DNA from 3 places in the Arthrobacter sp. TJ-270 genome. Region 2 is predicted to be linked to each of the others. Evidence: riboswitches for the same ligand, from Rfam matches in the RefSeq annotation. Region 2 holds a riboswitch; each other region holds the start of a gene.
The links. Region 2 has a riboswitch for cyclic di-AMP ahead of AC4D2M_RS12035 (NlpC/P60 family protein). Riboswitches for the same ligand answer to the same signal wherever they lie in the genome.
Positions count from the first base shown of each region.

Region 1 (7,849 bases), on a different contig from region 2:
GTCTCCTTCATCGCGTTCCTCTCCGGTCCGATCGCCCGGCGCCTCCTCGGCGGGTACCGCCCGCTGGTGACGGCAGCGCTGGTCGGAGCGGTCATCGTCCTGGCAGCGGATTTCGTGGGTGCGAACCTGATTCCAGGAGTTTCCCTGCCGGTCGGAGTGATCACGGGTGTGCTCGGCGCCCCGTTCCTCCTCTGGCTTCTTGCCACATCCAACCGATCAGGCCAGGGAGGCTGACATGAGGTTGAACGCCAGAGACCTGACGCTCGCGTACGACAACCGCCGGGTGGTCGAAGATCTCACCGTCGAACTGCCGACGGGCAAGATCACAGTTATCGTCGGGGCGAACGCCTGCGGCAAGTCCACCCTGCTCCGCGGCCTGGCGCGGTTGCTCAAGCCTGCGGCGGGAACGGTGCTGCTGGACGGCAAGGACATCCATTCACTGTCCACCCGCGCGGTGGCGAAGACTCTCGGCCTGCTTCCGCAGACCCCGGTGGCTCCGGACGGAATCGCGGTGGTGGACCTCGTGGGTCGTGGCCGCTACCCTCACCAGGGCTGGTTCCGGCAGTGGAGCGCCGACGACGACGCCGCCGTTGCCTCCGCCCTGCGCGTCACCGACACGCTGGAGCTCGCAGACCGCAACGTCGACGAACTCTCCGGCGGTCAGCGGCAGCGCGTCTGGATTGCCATGGCGCTGGCGCAGCAAACCGACATTTTGCTTCTGGATGAACCGACCACATTCCTTGACGTGGCGCACCAGGTGGAAGTCCTCGACCTGATCACGGATCTGAACCGTACTGCGGGCACCACCGTCGCAATAGTCCTGCATGACCTGAACCTCGCCGCGCGTTACGCGGACCACCTGATCGCCATGAAGGGCGGCCGCATTGTCGCCGAGGGCTCGCCGTCGAGGGTGGTCACAGCGGAGACGGTCGCCGAGGTCTTCGGCCTGGAATCGCAGGTTATCCCTGATCCCGTTTCGGGCACGCCGATGGTCGTGCCCATCGGGCGGCATCACGCCGCCCCCCGCAATGCAAGCGCAAAGACCACCCCTGAGGGCGTCACGGGTTTTTTACCGAACCCGCAGGACGGGCTCCCCGCACCGGCAATGGAGGCAGCATCGTGACAGAAGTCAGCACAGCGCATCGGGCCCGAAGGACGAGAACGGAGTCAACGTCAGAGACGGGGCCGGAGGCAACTCCACGGCCCGCCGCAGTTGCAGGTGCACAGGCGGCCGTGTCCGCGATCCGCGCGTTCAACGTCGTGGTCAGCCGTGTGGAGCACGTCAGCGCGAATTTCCGTCGCATCACGTTCGGTGGTGCCTGCCTTTCCGGCTTCGGCGTCCAGGGTTCCACCCTGGATCTGCGCATCAAGGTTATGATCCCGCCGACCGGCGGTGAAGGCGCGGACCTCGGCGCGCTCATGGACGGCGCGGGCAGCGGGTGGTACCAGCAGTGGCTTTCCCTCCAGCCCGCGGAACGCGGGGACATGCGCACGTACACGGTCCGCGAATCACGCTGCAATCAGGAGGTTCCTGAGCTGGACGTCGACTTCGTGATGCACTTCGACGCGGACGGGAAGGGCGGCCCGGCCTCGCAGTGGGCCGCATCGGCTGAGCCGGGCGACCGGGTATGGCTGATCGGGCCAAACATCCATGCCGCAACCTGCTCAACCGCCGGCGCGTACGGCGGCATCGAGTGGCGCCCCGGCCTGGCCCAGAACGTTCTGCTCGCGGGGGATGAGACGGCCGTTCCGGCGATCAGCGCCATCCTTGAGTCACTGCCGGAGGACGTCAGCGGCCACGCGTTCCTGGAAGTCCCGGACGGACCTGACTGCCAGGACATCCGGACCCGTTCCGGCGTAGGTATCAGCTGGCTGGTGCGCGGCGGCCGTCCGCACGGTGAACTGCTCGATGCGGCCGTTCGTCAGGCGGTCAGGGTCCCGGGCTGGGTATCCCTGGCGGCGCCCTTCCGCGTGAGCCTGGGCTCCGACACACCCTCAGGGCAGGCACTTGCCGCGGCAGCCCGTGCCGGCGGTCCTGAACGGGCAGCCGGACCCGAGCCGGAGGACATCGACATTGACAAGACCATCCTCTGGGAGACGCCCCAGCTACTGGATGCCGCGGCCCTTGACGGCTCGCTGAACCCGGACAAGCCTTCGGGCGCGCTGCCGTTTTATGCCTGGATTGCCGGTGAAGCCGCCGTGGTCCGAGGGTTGCGCCGTTACCTCGTGCGAGACGTCGGCATCGACCGCAAGCAGGTCGCTTTCATGGGTTACTGGCGTAGGGGTAAATCCGAACTCTGATAGCACAGGGCGGACGCAATTCCCGTGATCGCCACATAACGAATTTGTAACTTTCGGCAGGGTGCCGTACCGTTGAACCAGGTCATGCGTATCATCGTGGCCGCCGGACTGTACGCCTAGCCCTGTCACCTGTCCGGTTCCTCATCCTCGAAGACAGGGGCGGAGAACCCAATCCGGGCAGTCGGTCTGCCTTTGGGGTGAAGCCTGCAAATTCTTTGATCCCGCCCAAGCGCGGCCATCAAGGTAAGGCCGAGTAACTCTTGCTCGAACCCGACAGCTAACTTCGCCGGCGTCAAGAGAGGCAATCCCTTGTCCCAGCATGATTCCGTGGGCACTCCTGTGCCTGTTTCGGCCGGTCACCGTTCATCGCCAACACATGCCGGAAGTCGGACCCGACGCGCTGAGCGCCGCCATGATCGTGCACGGCGCCGTGTCCGCGCGCTGCTCTGCGTCGGCGGAGCCCTCACAGCTGCGTCAGGGCTTGCGCTGACCCAGGCAGGGCCGCCATTGCTGACAGAGGCAGGGCTGGTGAGGGCGAGCGAGACGCAGAGCGTCACCGCCCCCGAGGACGCCGCAGTGGATTTCAACCGCAAGTCGGTTGCACCGTCGTCGCCCAACGACATGCCCGCTGGGGAGAGCAAGGTTTCGACGCTATCCGAGGGCGAAATCACGGTCGCCCAAGCCGAACCCAGCCGTAAGCCGGCGGAGGCGCCCAGCAAGGAGCCGGCAGAAAAACCTGCTGAGGAACCATCGCTCGGTGCGCCGCTGAGCAAGCTTTCGGTGGCTTCCGCATACGGCAAGCGGATCAATCCGATGAGCGGGTACGGCGAGGAAATGCACACGGGCACGGATTTCGCCGGGGCCTGCGGCACGCCGGTACTTGCCGCGGGCTCAGGCACCGTAACCGAATCCGGGTGGCACCCCTATGGCGGGGGTCAGCGCATTGTGATCGACCACGGCGGGGGACTGCAGACCACCTACAACCACCTCGCCTCACTGGGCACCACCGTTGGTGAGAAAATCGACCGCGCAGAGGCTATCGGCGCAGTGGGAAGCACCGGCAACTCCACCGGCTGCCATCTGCATTTTGAAGTGGTCGTCGATGGGAAGACAGTCGACCCGGGCGGCCACCTCTAGCGACTACCGGGCTCCCGACGCTCGCGCCGGGTCCCTGACCCGTTGGACCTACGGCACCGGGTCGGTCAGGATCGCCGGGTCCTTCTTGCCGTACGGCATCCGCACCTTCAGCGAGTCCGGTTCCACCCGGAAGGACATGTGCGTGCCCTGGCCGAGCGGGTCGCCGTCGAGCTCGATTTCCAGCGGCGTGTCAGACTCCACCTCTGCGGCCTTGCACTGGTAATACTCCACCGATGGGTCCTTGCCCTTGCCCCGCGCCAGGAGCTTGCCGACGACAGCGAACCACCCGAACTTGCCCCGCGGCGCGATGGTCATGATGTCCAGCAGCCCGTCGTTGAGCCTGGCGCCCGGAAAGATCTCCAGGCCGCCCATAATCTTTCCGCAGTTGCCTCCCATGACGCTGCGTAGGCGGCGGGTGACCCGCTTGCCGCCGTCGATCGAGATATGAACCTTGGAGGGCTTGCCCGGGAGGTTCCGGAGGCCGGCGTCGACGTATGCGAGCCAGCCCACCTTGTCCTTGAGGTCGTCGCGGGTATCAGCCATCACCGAAGCGTCGAAGCCAAGCCCGGCCATCACGAGGAAGACATGCGCGTCCTGTGCCCGGTCCACATTCACATGCACCACATCGATCAGCCGTTCGGTGCCACCGAGTGCCGCTTCGACGGCTCCGCGGGGATCGTCGACGTCGATGTCGAGGTTGCGCGCGAGCAGGTTGCCGGTGCCCAGCGGCAGCAGGCCGAGTGCCGTCGTCGTGCCGGCCAGTTCCTCCGCCACGCACCGTACGGTGCCGTCGCCGCCGGCCGCGATGACGACGTCGACCCCTTCCCTGAGCGCCTCCTGTGCCTGGCCGTGCCCCGGATCATCCTCGGTGGTCTCAAGGAAGAGGGGTTCCTGCCACCCCTTCTCGAGGCTCAGTTCCGTGACGATTGCGCGGATATCCTCCTCGGTGGGCTTGACCGGGTTGAGGATCAGGGCGGCGCGCTTTGTCCGCGATTCCGACTGCGTTTCCGACCGCGTTTCAGACTCGGTGTCCGGCAAAGAAGCCATGGGTATTCTCCTGACGAGAGTGGTTGTAATCGAGCTTAGCGTCTGCCCCTCACCCGGTGCGCGAAGAGTTTTTACGGGACTATGCTGGGTGGTCAAAACCAGAAGGAGGAGTCATGACACAGGACCAATCCAGCGCAGGCCGGGGCAGCGGGCCGGAAGAGGGTGCCGAGGAGGGCAACCCGCTGAGCGGATCTCCCACGTTCCCGAACCCGTCCTCGGCCCGTCCCACCGGTGACACCACCGGGTTCAACGGCTCGTACACCGAGACCGAGCACCACACCCAGCACGAGTACGACGCCGAGAACCAGCACGCCGAGGGTGACTCCAGTCCCCGTTCCGGCGAGGAGGACTGACACTATTGGGCACTGAGTCTCCGGGCACCGAATTCGCCCATCGTTATGTCGCTCTTGGCGATTCCTTCACCGAGGGCGTGGGGGACTGGGACCCGCAAAGTCCCAACGGCGTGCGCGGCTGGGCTGACCGCGTCGCCGAGCAGTTGGTCCTCGCCGACCCGTCCTGGGGCTACGCGAACCTGGCCATCCGCGGCCGGAAGATGCGGCAGATCCTCTCCGAACAGGTCGATGCGGCGCTCGCCCTGAAACCGACCCTGGCAACCATCTATGCAGGCGCCAATGACATTCTGCGGCCCTCCATCGACCTGGACGCGCTTCTCGAAGAGTACGACGCCGGCATCGCCCGCCTGCGGAACAGCGGTGCCGCTGTGGTGCTCTTCACCGGGTTCGACTCGTCGAAGTCGGCCGTTTTCGGCAAAACCCGCGGGCGCACAGCCATCTACAACGAACTTGTCCGGGAAATCGCGGATCGGCACGATGCCGAGGTGGCTGACTACTGGCGGATGCGGGAGTTCCAGAACTGGGGGTACTGGGACGTAGACCGGATGCATATGTCCGCTGCCGGGCATACGCTCATGGCGGTTCGGGTTCTGGAAGTCCTGAAGTCCGCGCACAGTATCGAACTGCCCGAACTCGAGGCGCGCCCGGCTGCCTCGCGGCTTGTCCAACTCCGGAAAGATGCCCTGTGGGCTCGTGACTACCTCGGACCGTGGGTGGGCAGGCGGCTACGCAGGCAGTCATCCGGGGACGCGTTCACCGCGAAGTACCCGGAACTGACCCACCCGGTTAGGACACAGCAAACAACGTCCCCGTGACAGCCGGTCGTCTGCGAGAATGATCGTCATGACTGGCGCGCGGTGGTTGAATCCGGCCGAAAGACAAGCGTGGCTTGCACTCTATGCCGTGGCTACTATGCTGCCGGGGACGCTGGACGCCAATTTGAATAAGCGTGCCAAGATCACCCTGTTCGACTATCACGTCCTCGCCATGCTTTCGGAGGCAGAGGACCGGACGCTTCCCATGAGTGAGCTCGCCGGCCGGTCCAACGCTTCGCTTTCGCGGTTGAGTCATGTGGTCACAAAGCTGGAGACCCGCGGCTGGGTGCAGCGGAGCCAGAGCACCAGGGACCTCCGGGTTACCACCGCTTCCATCACCCAGGAAGGCCTTGGCAACCTGCAGTCACTCGCCGTCGAGCATGTGGAGCATGTCCGGCAGCTGGTTTTCCACGGGCTCGATGAGCGAGACATTGCTGACCTTGAGCGGGTGGGCAAGAAGATCCTGGCCAGGCTCGATGACGGCCACTGGATTCTGAAGCAGTCCCAGCCGGCGGGTTCGGTGTGAACAAGCCGTCCGTTCTGGCGCTGATTCTGGCTGGAGGCACCGGCGGACGGTTGGGCGCGCTTACAGAAAGGAAAGCCAAGCCTGTTGTGCCGGTGGGCGGAACATACCGCCTTATCGACGTCCCGCTCTCGAACCTTCACCACAGCCACATCTCGGATGTCTGGGTGGTGGAGCAGTACCAGCCCAAATCGATTAATGACCATCTGGCCAACGGCCGTCCCTGGGATCTGGACCGCACCAACGGCGGACTGCGTATGCTGTCGCCTTTTCAGGGCGAGCACGGCGAAGGCTTCGCGGCAGGCAACGCGGACGGCCTGTACCGGCAGGCGGAATTCATCCGTCAGTTCGATCCGGACCTGGTTCTGGTCCTCAGCGCTGACCACCTCTATCAGCTCGACTACCGCGACGTCATCAAGACCCACCAGGACACCGGTGCGGTACTCACCATGGTGACCAAACAGTTCGACGGCGATGCCTCCCAACACGGTGTCGTAGAGGTGGAAGACGGCCTGGTGACCGCCTTCGAATACAAACCGGAGAAACCCCGCACCGATGTGGTGGCGGCAGAGATCTTTCTCTACTCCACCGACGTCCTGCTGGACACGCTCGAGGAACTGCATGAAAAGGAGGGTGAGCTGGAGGATTACGGGGACCAGCTGATCCCGTACCTGGTCGAAAACTGCACCGTCGCAGAGCACCGGCTCGATTCCTACTGGCTGGACCTCGGCACACCGAAGAGCTATTACCGTGCTCATATGGACCTGCTGGCAGGAAACGGCCTGGCTTTCGACGATCCCGCATGGCCGATCCTCAGCGCCAGCCCCCGCAGGCTGCCCGCCTTCATCGAGGGCACTGCGCGGATCGGGTCCAGTCTCATCTCACCGGGCGCACGCATTGCAGGATCCGTCACGCACAGCGTCATAGGGCCTGACGCAGTGGTGGAGGAGGGCGCCGTCGTCGAGCATTCAGTGGTGCTGGACCGGGTTCGCATCCCTGCGGGTACGGTGCTGCGGTGGGCTGTCGTGGACACCGGCGCCCACCTCAGTCCCGGCGAGATCGGTGAAACAGACGTTGTTACGGTCGTTGACGCCAACGGCGAGGCCACGCGTCCCGACGAGTCGAACGGCCGCTGAGGCCCTGCAATTGGTCTTAAAGCGGGCTGCCTCCTAGAATGGAAAGGCATCAGGCGGCGGAGCGTGCGCAATTGCTCCGGTTCTCGGGACTTTTTCTCGTCCGAGGTCCGGTAGTTAGGGGCTCAGGTTGCGCGAAAAACGCGAACATCCGGCGGTCATTTCGACCGTCATGACGGTGACGCCCCTGAACGCATTCCATGGCAGGTAGCACTGGCTGTTACCTGTTTCATTCAATCTTTGGAGGATCGTCATGGCAGCTCACTGCCAAGTGACTGGGGCCGAGCCGGGCTTCGGGCACAGCATCTCGCACTCGCACCGGCGCACCAAGCGCAGGTTCGACCCGAACATTCAGAAGAAGCGCTACTGGGTTCCGTCCCTGCGCCGTAACGTAACGCTGCAGGTTTCCGCCCGCGGCATCAAGACCATCGACGTCCGCGGTATCGACGCCGTCGTCGCTGAGATCCAGGCTCGGGGAGTGAAGCTCTAATGGCAAAGGACAAAGACGTACGTCCGATCATCAAGCTGAAGTCCACGGCC
Region 1 is NZ_JBZCNB010000001.1:827,218-835,066, reverse strand. Features, by position in the region: gene AC4D2M_RS03980 (FecCD family ABC transporter permease) at 1-234, shown strand, start outside; gene AC4D2M_RS03975 (ABC transporter ATP-binding protein) at 236-1,123, shown strand; gene AC4D2M_RS03970 (siderophore-interacting protein) at 1,234-2,301, shown strand; cyclic di-AMP (ydaO/yuaA leader) riboswitch at 2,429-2,607, shown strand; gene AC4D2M_RS03965 (M23 family metallopeptidase) at 2,629-3,438, shown strand; gene AC4D2M_RS03960 (diacylglycerol/lipid kinase family protein) at 3,487-4,485, opposite strand; gene AC4D2M_RS03955 (hypothetical protein) at 4,599-4,838, shown strand; gene AC4D2M_RS03950 (SGNH/GDSL hydrolase family protein) at 4,844-5,653, shown strand; gene AC4D2M_RS03945 (MarR family winged helix-turn-helix transcriptional regulator) at 5,682-6,179, shown strand; gene AC4D2M_RS03940 (glucose-1-phosphate adenylyltransferase family protein) at 6,176-7,312, shown strand; gene rpmB (50S ribosomal protein L28) at 7,563-7,799, shown strand; gene rpmG (50S ribosomal protein L33) at 7,799-7,849, shown strand, end outside.
Region 1: it holds a riboswitch for cyclic di-AMP, as region 2 does, so the genes downstream of both, AC4D2M_RS03965 (M23 family metallopeptidase) here and AC4D2M_RS12035 (NlpC/P60 family protein) in region 2, are expected to answer to the same signal.

Region 2 (7,849 bases):
CCCTGTGAGAACAAGGACCAGCGCCCGGCGGAAGGTGACCACCGCCAGTGGTTCATATCCAGCATTAAGAACGAGAGTGCGCATGCACATTCCTCTTTGCCGACCATTGTCCAGGAGATTCCGTGAAATCCCTGAAGCTAAAGCGAAGGTACTTCGGATTAACAGTGCAAGAGTAAGCCGTTCCGCTTATGGTTCGTCAATCGCCACACCCGCTTTTTCCCGGCGGACGGGCACGAAAAAGCCCCTCGCCGGAGACGGTGAGGGGCATTTACGAATCTGTCGGAGGATTAGCCGCCGACACGGATGAACACAGGGCCCGATCCGAGTTCGGAAGGCGCGATGACGGTCTGGTTGCCGTTGAATCCGCCATGGACGGCCTGGCCGCCGCCGATGTAAACAGCGATGTGGGCCAGTCCCATCCCGCCGTCGGCATAGTAAATGAGGTCACCGGGAATGGCTTCTGCGGCGCTGACCGTGCGGCCGAGGGAGAGGTAACCGGCCGGCCACCCGTGGAAGTTGATGCCTGCAGCGGCGAGGGCGTTGCTGGCGAGGCGGGTGCAGTCCTGGGTCACTCCGAGCTGCGCCTTCGCGGCAGAAGCGATGGTAGCGGCTACGCCCGAGGACGCCTGGGGTGCCGCTGCGGGGGCAGGCGTCTTGGCGACGGCTGGCTGCGCGGCGACAGTGGCCGTTGTTTCCACTGCTACTGCGGGCTCGATTACCGCGGGCTCTGCCTCGACAAGCGGTGCCACAGCGGGAGCGATCTCAATCGTTTCCGCCTGCGGCTGAATTACAGGGGCAACCACCTCAGGAGCGGCGACAGCCTTGACGGCCGCCTTGTTGAAGGATATCTCAGCGTCCGCAGGTGCCTGGACCGGCGCCGTGGCGGGCTGAACCTCGAGCGTGGTGGTGACGGTGTTGCGCTCCGATGGCAGTTCCACCGCGTTTGCAGCGACGCCGGTGGTAAGAACCAGTCCGGATGCTGCGGCGATGACGGCTGCCTGGCGGCCTACGCCCCCGGCGTTGTCGCTGACGGCGCGCGCAATGGTGGAGAGAGGGGCTGATCGCTGCACTTCGGCGCGGTGGCGCGCGATGGCACGGGTGTTCGGGGTCATATGTGTGAGCTCCAGGTTTTCTGGTTCTTAGCTGACGCGGACGAAGCTGTAGCCAGAGAGATCGGACAGGCTGTGAAGACCGGTGTTCATACCGTTCAGGCCACCGCTGATGACCTGGCCGTTGCCGACGTAGATCGCGACGTGACCACCGGAGACCACGAGGTCACCGGGAGCGGGAGTGGGAACGACGGATCCAAAGGCGAAGAAGTCGCTCGGAGCGATGTCGCCTACGGACTTGCCGATTGAGCGGAGGGCCTTCTCAACCATCGCGGTGCAATCCTGTGCGACACCGATCTGGGAGTAGGCCGAGCCGACCAGCGCTGCACCGACGCCACTGGCGCTGGGTGCCTTGACAGGAGCGGGAGTCTCAACGGCGGCGGTCTCTACCTTTGCCTGGGCCGGAGCTGCTGCCGCAACTTGGACGGCCGGCGTTGCGACCTCGACAACGGTCTCGACGACCGGGACCGGGGCGGCCTCAACAACCTCAGTCTGCACTGCGACAGGAGCGTCCTCGACGGCTTCGACAACCGGAGCAGCTACGGCCTCGACGGCCGCACGCTCGAAGGTGACAGCCGCATCAGCAGAAGCGCTGACTGCGGTGGGCTGAACGGCGACTGCGCTGAGCGTCTTGACAGCCTGGGCCGAACGCTGGGCGTCGGATGCGCCGTGGGCCGGAAGTCCGGCTGTCAGGACCAAGCCTGAAGCTGCCACAATGACCGCTGCCTGGCGTCCTACGGAACCTGCGTTCGAAGATACAGCCTTCGAGATGGCTGCGAGCGAGTTGGTATGAACCGGCACCGCACGGTGGCGGCCCAGCGCAGAGCTGTTTGACACGTTAAATTGCCTCTCCCTACGCCTGCGAGGTGAGCTGTCGGATTCGGATGGGAGTCACCCGGCCGCGGATCGTCTCAAATCCTGCGACTTAACCCCAAGGACTTCTGAAAAGAAGCCCGCAATTGGTTCCCCCGCCCCTGCCATGCGATTTACGAACGGACCTCGTGCAGTGGCAGAGCTAGGCGATCTGCGCGAGAGTGCCGAACCCCCTGCGATCCGGCACGAGTTGAACGCTACCCCAGAAATTGAGGTATGTCACATTCCGATCACGGAACGGTGTGTTCCCGGTTACGACGATATTGAAACCGTTCAAAGCCAACCGAGCGGGTCGACGTTCTTGCCGTCTACAAGGACCTCGAAATGCAGGTGGCATCCGGTAGAAGCACCGGTGGATCCCACCCATGCGATAGCTTCGCCGCGGTCAACAACCTGACCGACTGTCACGTCCATCGCTGACAGATGGTTGTAGGTGGTCTCAAGGCCGTTGGCGTGCTGCACGACGACGCGATTGCCGCCGCCGTGCGCGTGCCACCCTGCGAAGGTCACTGTGCCGGCCGCTGCAGCCTTCACGGCCGTTCCGCAGGCTTCGCTCATATCCTGCCCCGTGTGGAGCTCACCGGTGCCGGTGATGGGGCTGATTCGGGTACCGAAGGGCGAGCTCATTACTCCGCCGTCCAGTGGCGCGGAGAGGGAACCTTTGGATTCTGCGGTCACGATGTCACTGCCCGAAGCGGAGACCATTTCGGCGAGCTTTGCGTCGGGGTCGAACTTCCCGTGCAGCCCAGCCCGGTGGAACGAGACATCCGCACCCGCGGCGGCCTGAACCCGCTGTGGTTCGTCCTGCTCAGCCGGAGCGGAAACGGCCAGTGCGTCGGAAGGCGCAACCGCTGCGGTTGTGGGCAGCGCGACGGTGAGGACCATTCCGGATGCAGCGGCGGCAATGGCAACCTTCTGGCTAAGCCCTGCCAGGGAAATATCCCGGCGTACGGTGACGGCGCGGCGTCGTCGTTCGATCCGCTGCGCGTCCCGGGGACGGAGGCCATTAGTGGACTGGGCCCCAGGCGCGGATTGTGCCGGGGCTTCGGAGACGTTGCGGGCCTCGCGCCGGGACATCGGCGCAGCTGGGCACGCAGCAACCGCCGCCGTCGGGGTCTTGAACTCCTGGACAGCTGACGTGACCGGCACAGCAGCGACGTGGGGCGCTGTGAGGTGGGGCACAGCGACGTGGCGGGCTGTGAGGTGGGCGGTTCGCTCGGCGCGGTGACGCCTGTGGGCGTCGCGGGGCCGTGCTTCAGCAACCGGGGTGCCTGCACGGCGGCGCCCCGAAGCAGTGTTCGACAAGGAGACCCTTTCTCATTTTCGCCTGCGAAGTTAGCTGTCGGGTTCGAGTATGAGAAAACTCGGTTCGGGATACTTCCGTTATGGCAGCACCCGGCACTTCACCCCAGGGCCATGGCGAGCCATAACCGGTGGTGGGTCCTCCGCCCCTGTCATCTGTTCAACACTGCGTTCGCTGACAGGGTTAGGCATGCGAACCAGGTAACGCTGGAGTATCAGCGCCAGGTATCAACTATAAAACCGGTGAGGTCGAGCGTAATCGTTTCGTTACCAAACTGTGGATAACCTTAGGCAATCCAGAGCTTTCCCCTCATTTCGTCAAGACTGGGGATGAACCGCCACGAAAACGTGTGAGGCGACTTCCGGCGGCAGTTCCAGTGCGCCCTCCACACCAGGCACCCGAACGGACACGTAATCCCCCGCCGCCTGCAGGGTCATGGACGCTCCGGGTCGCAGGCCACCCTCATCCAACTGCGTGAGCAGTTCCGGATCGACCTGGATAGGTTCAGCCAGACGGATAAGAGTCACAGCTGACCCGGCGATATTCGTCGCCAGGGCTTCGCTGAGGGTACACACACCGAGGGTCACGGTTTCGGAGGGCGTTCCGCCGATCGCTTCAAGCCCGGGAATGGGATTGCCGTAGGGCGACTCCGTCGGCTTTCCAAGCAATTCGTAGAGGCGCCGTTCGACCCGCTCACTCATGACGTGTTCCCACCGGCACGCCTCGTCGTGGACATAGGCCCAGTCAAGACCGATGACATCGGAGAGCAGTCGTTCAGCCAGCCGGTGCTTGCGCATCACCTCGGTGGCCCGCCGACGTCCGAGTTCGGTCAGTTCAAGGTGACGATCGCCGGTCACCACAACCAGCCCGTCGCGTTCCATCCGGCCCACCGTCTGAGACACCGTGGGTCCTGAGTGGCGAAGGCGCTCTGCGATGCGCGCACGCAGGGCCACGATGTTTTCTTCCTCGAGCTCAAGGATGGTCCGCAGGTACATCTCGGTAGTGTCGATGAGGTCCGTCATGCGGGGTTCAGCTCCTTGGCACTGGTGCGGATTGAGCGTTGATGCAGCGGTTGCCTGCAGTCCCTGGAAGGTGGGCCGCCGTCGTCATCCCTACGCCCCACAAGGTTAACCCATTTAGTTGGCCCGTTTGACGGTTGTCGTTTGCCACCGAACCGAGCGGTCATAATGCACCCGCGACGGAATCGCTGGGGCAGAATGGTCTGCGACCCCACATCACAAGTAAACGTCCTGGAGCAACCATGAGCACTTCCGCCGATATCCGCATCCCCGCCGAGCTGCTGCCGCAGGATGGACGGTTCGGCGCGGGTCCCTCCAAGATCCGTCCGGAGCAGCTGGACGCTCTCAAGAGTGCAGGTAGCGCACTGCTCGGAACCTCTCACCGTCAGGCCCCCGTAAAGAACCTGGTCGGATCGGTGCGGTCCGGCCTGATGGATTTCTTCGGCGCTCCTGAGGGCTACGAGGTTGTCCTCGGTGTCGGCGGATCCACTGCATTCTGGGATGTCGCCTCGTTCGGCCTCGTCGAATCCCGCGCACAGCACCTCTCCTTCGGTGAGTTCGGGTCCAAATTCGCTGCGGCAACGTCCAAGGCACCCTTCCTCGGGGAGTCCACAGTGATCACCTCCGAGCCCGGTTCACGACCGGCTCCCACCGCCGAGTCCGGCGTCGACTTCTACGCCTGGCCACAGAATGAGACCTCCACCGGTGTGGCGGCGCCCGTTGAACGCGTGAGCGGAGCAGACGACGGCGCGCTCGTTGCCATCGACGCGACCTCCGCGGCAGGCGGGCTTGCGGTGGACGTCTCCCAGGCAGACGTCTACTACTTCGCTCCGCAGAAGAACTTCGCGTCCGACGGCGGTCTCTGGCTTGGCCTGTTCTCCCCCGCAGCGCTGGAACGGGCAGCTGCAATCAAGGCATCGGGTCGCTGGATCCCAGATTTCCTCGACCTCCAGACAGCCATTGACAATTCGCGGCTCAATCAGACGTACAACACCCCGTCGCTTGCCACTCTTGTCACGCTGAACGCGCAGATCGAATGGCTCAACGGCAACGGCGGCCTCGACTTCGCCGCGAAGCGCACCGCCGATTCCGCGGGCCGCGTATACAGCTGGGCAGACGCCTCCGCCGTTGCCACCCCGTTTGTGCAGAATCCGGACCACCGTTCCAACGTCATCGCCACCGTCGACTTCGATGACACCGTTGACGCCTCAGCTGTGGCGAAGACCCTGCGGGCGAACGGGATTGTCGACGTCGAGCCGTACCGGAAGCTAGGCCGCAACCAGCTGCGCATCGCAACCTTCGTGGCGATCGAGCCCGCCGACGTGTCGGCGTTGCTGCAGTGCATCGACTACGTGGTGGAACGCTCCTAGCCGTTCCGCTCCGCCGTGTTTCGCGCCGTGGCGGCCAGGGTCAACCTGAGCCGCCGTGGGGCGGAGTGAACCAGCCGCACGGTGACGTGGTGAGACCGCCACACCCAGACCAGCCCGGCAATAGCGGCGATGAAGCCTGACACGGCGGCCACCACAAGCCCCCACCGTGGACCGAAGGCGTTGGTCACCCACCCCACAATGGGCGCCCCAATGGGCGTTCCGCCGAGGAAAATCGCAAAGTACAGAGCCATCACCCGCCCGCGCATCTCCTGCACGGTAGTCGTCTGAACGTACGCGTTGGCGCTGGTCATCAGGGTGAGCGCGAAGAGCCCCACAGGGACCAGCGCGACGCCGAAGAGCCAGACGGTGGGCGCGAGCGCCGCCAGCATGCACGCCAGACCGAACGCTCCCGCCGCCCCGAAGACGAATCTGAGGCGCGGCCGTTCCCGCCGCGCGGAGAGCAGGGCGCCGGCCACCGAACCGACCGCCATGATCGAGGACAGCGTGCCGAAGATTCCGGCGCCTGTGTTGAACTCGGTGCGCGCCATTGCGGCGATGTACACCGCGAAGTTTAGGCCGAAGGTCCCGACGACGAAGATCGCGAACATCACCATCATGAGGTCCGGGCGCTGCCGCACGTAGCGAAACCCCGCCCGGATTTTGCCGCGTCCGGGCGCGGAGCGGTTGAGGACGCGCAGTTCACTTCGGCGGATGGTTCCAAGGACAAAGATCATCGCGCCGAACGTCACGGCGTTGATCAGGAACACCCAGCCCGGGCCGACGGCGACCGTGAGCAGTCCGGCGATGGCGGGCCCGAACATCCGTGCACCGTTGAAGGAAGCACTGTTGAGGGCTACGGCGTTGGGCAGGTATTCGTCGCGCACCAATTCGGAGACGAAGGCCTGGCGGGCGGGAGCGTCAATTGCGGAGACAAGACCCAGTGCGAGCGCGAACGCGTAGACATGCCAGAGTTCCGCCAACCCAAGCACCACGAGGATACCGAGGCCGACGCCGAGCACCGCCATGGCGCTCTGTGTTCCGATCAGCAACTTGCGGCGATCGACTGAATCAGCGATCAGCCCTGCCCACGGGGCGATGAAGAGCTGGGGACCCAACTGCAGGGCCATGACGATTCCCATCGCCGCGGCGTCCTGGTCCGTAAGGATGTCGTAGACCAGCCAGTCCTGGGCGGTGCGCTGCATCCACGTACCCACATTGGAGATGAGTGCACCGATGAACCAGAGCCGGTAGTTGTGGATGTGCAGGGATCGGAACATGCCCATCAGGCAAGGCTCCTTCCTGCGGTTCTTTCCACCCTAGGCAACCGGGGAGTCGTCTCCGGGGGTGCTTGGGTCTTCATCCGGGGCGTGCTCGTCCGCGGCTTCGCCGTCAACGGTGACGTCGGTACTCGGAACCGGCGCGGCGTCCTCCTCGGTTCCAACGTTGTCGGGGGTGTCCTCCGGGCGCACGCGTTCGGACCACGGAACCCAGTCCGGAGCCAGGAGCGCTTCTTCCGAGGGCAGCAGGCCTACTTCGCAGATGGTCACGTCCTTGCCGCGGGGAATCCTCGCGAGGGTGGCGAACCAGTGCCAGCCCACGTAGCCGGGAACATTCGCGACGAAACGATGCGTGACCAGTCGCTCGGCTTCGGGGAAAGCGCCCAGGTGCTCCCCCACTGGAGTGTCCCCTGCAATTTCGAGCACACCGTTGCGCGCGGTCTCCACCGCCGCAGCCAGCACAGCATCCGGCTTGGACGGCTTCCGGATGGGCCTGCGCTTGGCCGCGGGAACAGCGGGGACTGCCGGGACCGCTGATTCAGCTGGTCCTGCTTCCGCTGTTTCCGTCGACGCCGGGGATTCAGTCATGGGACTTAAACGTCCAGGTCATCCGCGACGGCGCGCAGCACTGCGGCAACCTTTGCGGAGTGAGATTTGTCGGGGTACCGGCCGCGACGCAGTCCGTTGGAGACATCATCCAGCAAACGGATCAGGTCTTCGGTGATCACGGCCATGTCTTCCGCCTTCTTGCGCGTTGCCTTGGCAACGGAGGGCTGCGCGTCAAGAATGCGTGCGGACAGCGCCTGGAGGCCCTTGCGTCCGTCCGCGACGCCGAACTCCAGCCGGGCGCCTACCTTGACCTCGGTCACTCCGGCGGGGAGTGCCGAGGCATGCAGGA
Region 2 is NZ_JBZCNB010000006.1:32,731-40,579, reverse strand. Features, by position in the region: gene AC4D2M_RS12045 (HNH endonuclease) at 1-84, opposite strand, end outside; gene AC4D2M_RS12040 (NlpC/P60 family protein) at 288-1,112, opposite strand; gene AC4D2M_RS12035 (NlpC/P60 family protein) at 1,140-1,946, opposite strand; cyclic di-AMP (ydaO/yuaA leader) riboswitch at 1,952-2,103, opposite strand; gene AC4D2M_RS12030 (M23 family metallopeptidase) at 2,256-3,287, opposite strand; cyclic di-AMP (ydaO/yuaA leader) riboswitch at 3,292-3,480, opposite strand; gene AC4D2M_RS12025 (iron-dependent transcriptional repressor DtxR) at 3,603-4,307, opposite strand; gene serC (phosphoserine transaminase) at 4,547-5,674, shown strand; gene AC4D2M_RS12015 (MFS transporter) at 5,671-6,957, opposite strand; gene AC4D2M_RS12010 (DUF3027 domain-containing protein) at 6,991-7,539, opposite strand; gene AC4D2M_RS12005 (cold-shock protein) at 7,545-7,849, opposite strand, start outside.

Region 3 (7,849 bases), on a different contig from region 2:
TCGAACTCCTCAATAAGCTCGCGGCGCAGTCTCTCGTCCGCGCCGCCGCGGAGGCCGGTAATCAGATCAATCACCTCACCTCCACTCAGGTCCGGCCAAAGATTCACATCACCCGGCACATAGGCAATGTCCCGGCGCGCGTGAATGGGTTCAGTCCACGGGTCCAGACCCAGGACCCGGACGGAGCCGCTGGTAGGACGCATGAGTCCAAGCAACAGCCGGAGGGTGGTGGACTTCCCGGCACCGTTGGGGCCGAGGAACCCGTGAACTTCACCGGCCCGGACGCGCAGGTCAAGCCCCGTCAGCGCCATGACCGAGCCGAATCTCTTGACCAGGCGCGAAGCCCGGATGACGTGTTCCGGTTCCATGGCAGGGCATTACCTCCCGCGCGTCGCACTCTGAGGAGCACAGCCTATACCGAGGTGCAGCGGCACCCGCAGAGTGACAACCCGTCCTTCTGCGTAATCCTCCGAGTGATGTAACCGGCGCTTAAACACCGCTGGGGAGGACCTTTTCAGGTCCTCCCCAGGGAGAAAGGCTAGTCCGAAGACTAGACGCGCACGAAGAACGCGCCGGCGAGGTCGCTCAGCGGGTGCTGCATGGTGAGGTTTGCACCATTCATGCCGCTGCTGATGACCTGGCCACCGCCAGCGTAAACAGCCACGTGGCCACCGGTGATGACGAGGTCACCCGGTGCCGGGGTGCTTACCTGCGCGCCGTAGCCTGCGAACTGCATGGGGCCGAGGTCACCGACAGGCTTCCCGGCTGCAGCCATTGCGATCTCAACGAGGCGGGTGCAGTCCTGAACAGCGCCACCGGCGAGCTGCGCCCGGGCAGAAGCGAGGATCGATGCGCCTGCGCCGCTTGAAGAACCATCAGCCACGGTGATCTTGGAGGACGCGGTGGTGATGTTCATGGTGCTGGTCTCTGCCGGTGCCGGAGCAGCCTGAACCTGCGGTGCAGGTGCGGGAGCCGGTGCCGGAGCGGGTGCAGCAGGAGCCGGAGCGGGTGCAGCCGCGGCAGGAGCCGGAGCGGCTGCAGCAGGAGCGGGTGCAGCAGGAGCGGGTGCAGCCGCGGCAGGAGCCGGAGCGGCTGCGGCGCTGCCGGACAAGCTGATGACCTGGCCCGGGTAGATGATTGACTCCCAGCCGAGGCCGTTCGCAGCGAAGATGGCATCGAGGCTGACACCGTAGTTGCCGGCGATGGCGCCGAGGGTGTCTCCGGCCTGAACGGTGTGGGTCGGAGCGTTCACAGCAGGTGCCGGAGCAGCCGGAGCCTGAACAACGGGGGCCGGGGCGACGGGCGCCACTGCTGCCTGCACGCTTACCTCAGCGGCCGGGACGGTGGCAGAAGTGGTGGTGGTTCCCGCGCTGGCCGGAAGGGCGGCTCCGAACATGATGCCGGAGGCTGCTACAACTACAGCTGCAGGGCGGCCAACGGTGCCAGCGTGCGAGCTGACTGCCTTGGACACGATCTGCATGGTGCTGGGCGGAGTTGCACGGTGGCGCGCGATATGACGGTTTTTGGACACGGAAATAGCCTCTCCCAACGCCTGCGGAGTTAGCTGTCGGATTCGGATGGGAGCCACCCGGACGACCGGCACAGAGCCGGTGCGTCTTCACCCCTAGGACTTCACAGAAGTCCGCTAATCTGGTTCCCCCGCTCCTGCCGCAGTGTGTAGCGAACGGACCTTCCAGCGGCGGCAGGATTAGGCAATCCACCAGAAGGAAGCCGGGCTTTTGAACCCGGCGTGTCCATAACGTTACATACCTTTCATTGAATTGTCACGTTTCGATCACGGAGAGGCTGATCACACGTGCCGCAGAATCCGGTCAGATCTTGTATTCGGCGTTCGGGTCTTTTGAAGCTTCGTTATCGCCGCCACGGTGCATCGCCGACTGGGCCTTCTTCAGTGCCTGCTCAGCCTGCGCCTGAACCTCGGGAGCTTTGGCTTTCACGGTCTCCGACGCCTGGGAAACCTTGCCCTGCACCTTCGGACTGTTCCACAGCTCGTTGGCCTTGACCTTGATCTGCTCATAGCTGGCACGACCGGCCCGGGCGCCCAGAACGTAGCCTGCCGCCATGCCTGCTGCAAAAACCAACTTGTTCTTCATCGCGTTACTCCTGACGTGTCGGATACTGAGATATCGAATCTAATCAGCATACTTACTTTTGTCACGTCAGGGGATACTTACCACCGTCCGTTGCGGGGCCTCGGCTGGCATCGTGGGCAGGTATATGAGGAACGGTTCATGAAGGTGTCGCGCCGGATGCGCGAGTCCAGACCGTCTGCCGAGCATCGCCGGCAAGGGTCGCGTTCCCTGCCATAGGCGTTCAGTGAGCGTTCAAAGTAACCGGAGGCGCCGTTGACGTTCACGTAGAGGGAATCGAAGCTCGTGCCTCCTGCGTCGAGCGCGCGAGCCATCACGTCGCGGCAGGACGTGAGCAGCCGGGCAGCTTCCGCCCGGCGGAGAGTGTCCGTGGGACGCGCATAGTGCAGTCTGGCAGCCCACAGCGACTCGTCCGCGTAAATGTTGCCGACTCCCGAAACCAGAGTCTGGTCGAGCAGTGCACGCTTCAAACCGGTGCGCCGGGCGCGCAGCTTCCGGTAGAACTCCTCGAAGGAAAATGCCGGGTCCAGCGGGTCCCGCGCGATGTGCGCCGCTTCGAGCGGCACCAGTGGCGCTGGACACTCCCCCAGTCCACCCGGAAGCCCGTCCGAGGTGGGCACCATGCTAGTAACGAAGAGGCCACCGAAGATTCGCTGATCAACGAAGCGGAGCTCTTCCGGTAGCGGTTCGCCTCCGGAAACTGTGGACAGCCGCAGCCGTACCTTCAGGTGCTTTTCGTCGGGCTGGGTGTGGTCTTCGACCAGAAGCTGTCCGCTCATGCCTAGATGCGCCATCAGCGCTATCTGTTCCGTGCCGGCCGTGAGGCCGGCCGGAGGCGGCGGGTACGACGACATAGGGTCACCGATGTCGCCGTCATCCGTAGCGAGCGGCAACCAGAGAAATTTCCCACGGCGTACCGCATCTGTGACGCGGGCGCCGACAAGGTTGCCTCTGAAGTCCTCAGTGCCGAGGGCATGACGGCGGATTGAGCGGGGGTCGAGAACGTCTACCGCCTCGATGCGGCGCCCGCTGACCCAGCGTGCGAGCCCCCGGCGTACAACCTCCACCTCGGGAAGTTCAGGCATCACAAGCTCCCGGGATCACGTGGACTGACGTGCCTCCGCGTCAGCGTGCGCATCGACGTTCCCTAGCTGCAGCAGCTTCCAGGAGGCCGCCGCCGCCTCTTGCTCGGCTTCCTTTTTGGAGCGGCCGGAGCCGGAACCATAACTGGTACCGCCGATGACAAGCACCGCTTCAAACCTGCGGTCGTGATCGGGACCGAATCCGGTGACCTTGTAGTCGATGACGCCCATCCGCTGCGCGGCGGCGATTTCCTGAATACTGGTTTTCCAGTCCGTTCCGGCACCGAGCGCTGCAGCGTCTTCCAACACAGGGCCGATGATGCGCATGACCAGGCGCCTCGCCGTCTCCATGCCACTACTGAGGTAGGTGGCGCCGATGATGGCTTCCATCGTGTCGGCAAGGATGGACGACTTGTTCCAGCCGTTGGTGAGCTTTTCGCCCTGCCCCAGCAGGATGTGTTGCCCGAGGCCGAGACCACGGGCAATCTCGGCGAGGGCGCGGGTACTGACGACGGCGGAGCGCCTCTTGGCGAGCTCGCCCTCGGACAGATCCGGATTGTCCCGATACAGGGCATCCGTGACCGAGAGTCCAAGGACTGCGTCGCCCAGGAACTCGAGCCGTTCGTTGGTGGGGATGCCGCCCTGCTCATACGCGTAGGAGCGATGCGTCAGGGCAAGACGAAGCGTCTCGGCGTCAATACTGACACCGAGACGCTTCAAAAGATCTTCAGAACTTTCCACGCGGGCGACGCTTTCGCGATCGTTGCCGGCAGCACCGTGAAGCGGTGCCGTCAGCATTTAGACGTCGGCTACCTTGCGGCCCTTGTACTCAAGGAACAGCTCGGTACCGGCGGAGTCGGTGACAACCTTGGCCTGGTGGGCAAGGCTGTAGGTGACGCGACCGTTCTCCACCGTCTTCACCAGCTTGGGAGCAACAGCCTTCCACTGGGACCGGCGTGCACGCGTATTCGAGCGGGACATTTTCCGCTTGGGAACAGCCACGACTAACTCTCTTCTCTCTTGTCTGACTCTGTCTTAACTTCTGGTTCCGCTGCCTCAGGGCCGGCGGCCGCGCCGGCCAACCCTGTCAGAGCAGCCCAGCGGGGGTCGAGGACCTCGTGCTGGTGTCCGGGATCCTCTTCCAGGCGTGCACCGCATTCAGCACACAGACCCTGGCAGTCCTCCCGGCATACCGGCTGGAACGGCAACGATGTTACTACCGCATCCCGCAGTACCGGCTCAAGATCGACGGTGTCGTTCTCAACCAGGCGCTGCACGTCCTCCTCTTCATCCTCCGCCGACTCAGGGGCGTCGTAGTAGAAGAGTTCCTGCACATCGACACTGCTGCCATAGCTGAGCGGGTCAAGGCATCGGCCGCATTCGCCAGTTACTTCGACGTATACGGTTCCCGATACCAGGATCCCCTCATGTACAGCCTCGAACCTCAGGTCCAACTCCACTTCGGAGCCTTCCTGAACGCCGATGAGCGCCACACCAAAATCCTTCGGTGCGGGCACATGTTCTTCGACTGTTCGCATGCTCCCCGGGCTGCGCCCGAGATCCCTGACACTGAAGACCAGGGGCGAACTGAGATCGCTTCTAATGAAAACTCCTGTAGAACATGTGACCGACGAACCATCTTAGCCCGAAACGAAGCCCCACCCCAAACCGGTGGGTCTCTCGCACGCCTGGCGAATAGGAAATCTGTGGCATCGGGAGAACAATCCTCGCAAATACCACGCTAAGTTTGGAATTATGACTCAGATACGTGTGCGGGATGCTGCACAGTTCCTCGGCGTCAGCTCAGATACGGTGCGTCGCTGGGTAGAAGACGGAACACTGTCCGCCTCGCGATCCTCGGGTGTTCTCTCGGTTGACGGGCTGGGACTGGCCCGGTTGGCTCGGGATCGTGCCGTGCTTCCCTCGGACCTGTCCAGCGTGGCCACCTCTGCGCGCAACCGTTTCGTCGGGCTGGTTACCGAAGTGATCAGCGACCGGGTGATGTCCCAGGTGGAGCTCCAGTGCGGGCCGCACAGGGTCGTGTCCCTCATGAGCAGCGAAGCCGTGCGCGAGCTTGGGATAGAACCCGGCACGGTCGCGGTGGCCGTCATCAAAGCGACCAATGTGATCGTGGAGACAGCCACAGCCGAAACCACCCCGGCAACGCGCCTTCCGGACGGACCGCGATGATGCACCGGCTGCTCCGTGCGGCGAACGGGGCCGTCGTCGTGCTTGTCGTGGCAGCCTGCGGCAGCACGAGCCCTGCAGCGGAGGACACGCTCCATGTATACGCTGCGGCCTCACTGCAGGCGCCCTTCGAGGAGATGTCCTCGGAGTTCGAAGCCGATCATCCCGGGGTGAGTGTCCAGCTGAATTTTGCCGGCTCCTCCGACCTCGCAACGCAGATCATCGCGGGCGCACCCGCCGACGTGTTCGCATCGGCCAATACTGCAACGATGGAGAAGGTTGCCGCTGAAGGGCTGCTGGCGTCCGGATCCCGGACCTTCGCCACCAACGTCCTGACGATCGCAGTGGCAGAGGGGAACCCGCTTGGCATTGACTCGATGGAGTCGCTCGCTGACCCGGCTATTTCGGTGGTGTTGTGCGCGGCGCAGGTGCCGTGCGGCGAAGCGGCCATGAAGGTCCAGCAAGCCGCCGGCGTTTCCATCGAACCTGTCAGCGAGGAAGGTTCGGTCACGGACGTCCTCGGCAAGGTTTCCTCGGGGCAAGCCGACGCAGGCCTTGTCTACGTGACAGATGTACAGGCGGCAGGCGGCGCCGTCGACGGTGTGCCCCTCGATGCTGCCGCACAGGCCCGGAATGCCTACCCCATTGCGGCGACCGGTTCGGGCGGCGCCCTGGCTGCAGACTTCGTCGACCTCGTTGTCGGCCCGCGAGGCCGGCAGATTCTCTCTGGTCACGGGTTCGGGGGTTCAGACCAGTGACCGGGACCTACTCCGGGATCCCGCGATGGCTGCTCGCAGTCGCCGCAACAGGAGCCGTGTTTCTGGTCCTTCCGCTGCTTGCCATTGTGCTTCGTGTCGACTGGCCCCGGTTCGGTGAACTGATCACCTCCGACTCGTCCCGCGCCGCGCTGATACTGAGCCTCCAGACGTCGGGAACGAGTACGGTGCTGTGCGTACTGCTCGGTGTTCCCATGGCCTTCGCCCTTGCGCGGACCCGGTTCAGGGGACAGCGGCTGCTCCGCGCGCTCGTGCTGCTGCCGCTGGTGCTACCGCCGGTTGTCGGCGGCATCGCCCTGCTGTACACCTTCGGGCGTCAGGGACTACTCGGGGAGTCGCTCCAAGTTATCGGCCTGGATATCGCTTTCTCGACGGCCGCCGTCGTGCTCGCGCAGACTTTCGTCGCCCTGCCGTTCCTCGTGTTGAGCCTCGAAGGGGCGCTGCGGTCAGCGGGCACACGGTATGAGACCGTCGCTGCGACGCTGGGAGCACGACCCACCACTGTTCTCCGACGGGTGAGTCTTCCGCTTGTGGGGCCGGGCATTGTCTCCGGCGCCGTGCTGTCCTTCGCCCGGGCCCTGGGCGAGTTCGGGGCGACACTGACGTTTGCCGGCAGCCTGCAGGGTGTCACCCGGACGCTGCCGCTGGAGATCTATCTGCAGAGGGAGACGGATCCGGACGCTGCCGTCGCACTGTCGCTCGTGCTTGTCGCGGTTGCCGTCCTCGTGGTTGCCCTCGCCCACCGGATCCACGAAGGCTCTGCGCCGTGAGCCTTGAATGCAGCGCGCAGCTTGCCGCACGGAACGTCGATGTGCGGTTCTCCCTCTCAGCCGGGGAAACGGTAGCGCTCATGGGCCCGAACGGCGCCGGAAAATCCACTGTGCTGGGCGTGCTGGCGGGCCTGGTTCGTCCCGACCACGGCACTGCGACCCTCGATGGACAAACCCTGTACGACGACGGCACGTGGTTGCCGCCGCATGCCCGTGGCATCGCGCTGCTGGCCCAGGATGCGCTGCTGTTCCCCCACTTATCGGTTCTCGATAACGTGGCCTTCGGGCCGCGGTGCGCCGGCGTCCCGCGCACCAATGCCAGGGAAGCAGCGCGCCGTTGGCTTCGTGAAGTCGACGCCGTGGACCTCGCAGACCGTCGACCAACGAGCCTGTCCGGAGGGCAGGCGCAGCGGGTGGCAGTGGCGCGGGCACTCGCCGCTGAGCCTGCGCTCCTGCTGCTGGATGAGCCGCTGGCAGCCCTCGATATTTCAGTGGCGCCGATGCTGCGCAGGACCCTTCGGCGGGTGCTTGAGGGGCGCAGCGCGATCATTGTCACGCACGACATCGTCGACGCGTTGCTGCTCGCCGATCGGGTGATGGTTGTCGACGGCGGACGGATCGTTGAGGACGGACCGACCCGGCTGGTCCTTGAGCAGCCCCGGAGCTCCTTCGCAGCGGGGCTCGCGGGTGTGAACCTGATGACCGGCACCACGACCCCTGGAGGCCTGCTCACGTCATCCGGGATGCACGTGGCAGCCCTGACGGATCAGGAACTTCCGGCGGGAGAGGAAGCAGCCGCCATCTTCAGTCCGCGCGCCGTCGCCGTGCATCGGGTTCGACCGACAGGCAGTCCGCGCAACGTGCTGGCCGTGACCATCACAGACCTTGAACAGCACGGAGGACGAACAACCGTGCGGGCAGGC
Region 3 is NZ_JBZCNB010000001.1:37,965-45,813, forward strand. Features, by position in the region: gene AC4D2M_RS00175 (ABC transporter ATP-binding protein) at 1-368, opposite strand, end outside; gene AC4D2M_RS00180 (C40 family peptidase) at 551-1,531, opposite strand; cyclic di-AMP (ydaO/yuaA leader) riboswitch at 1,536-1,693, opposite strand; gene AC4D2M_RS00185 (YtxH domain-containing protein) at 1,833-2,114, opposite strand; gene mutM (bifunctional DNA-formamidopyrimidine glycosylase/DNA-(apurinic or apyrimidinic site) lyase) at 2,192-3,196, opposite strand; gene rnc (ribonuclease III) at 3,212-3,934, opposite strand; gene rpmF (50S ribosomal protein L32) at 3,992-4,195, opposite strand; gene AC4D2M_RS00205 (YceD family protein) at 4,198-4,731, opposite strand; gene AC4D2M_RS00210 (TOBE domain-containing protein) at 4,949-5,383, shown strand; gene modA (molybdate ABC transporter substrate-binding protein) at 5,380-6,138, shown strand; gene AC4D2M_RS00220 (ABC transporter permease) at 6,135-6,926, shown strand; gene AC4D2M_RS00225 (sulfate/molybdate ABC transporter ATP-binding protein) at 6,923-7,849, shown strand, end outside.
Region 3: it holds a riboswitch for cyclic di-AMP, as region 2 does, so the genes downstream of both, AC4D2M_RS00180 (C40 family peptidase) here and AC4D2M_RS12035 (NlpC/P60 family protein) in region 2, are expected to answer to the same signal.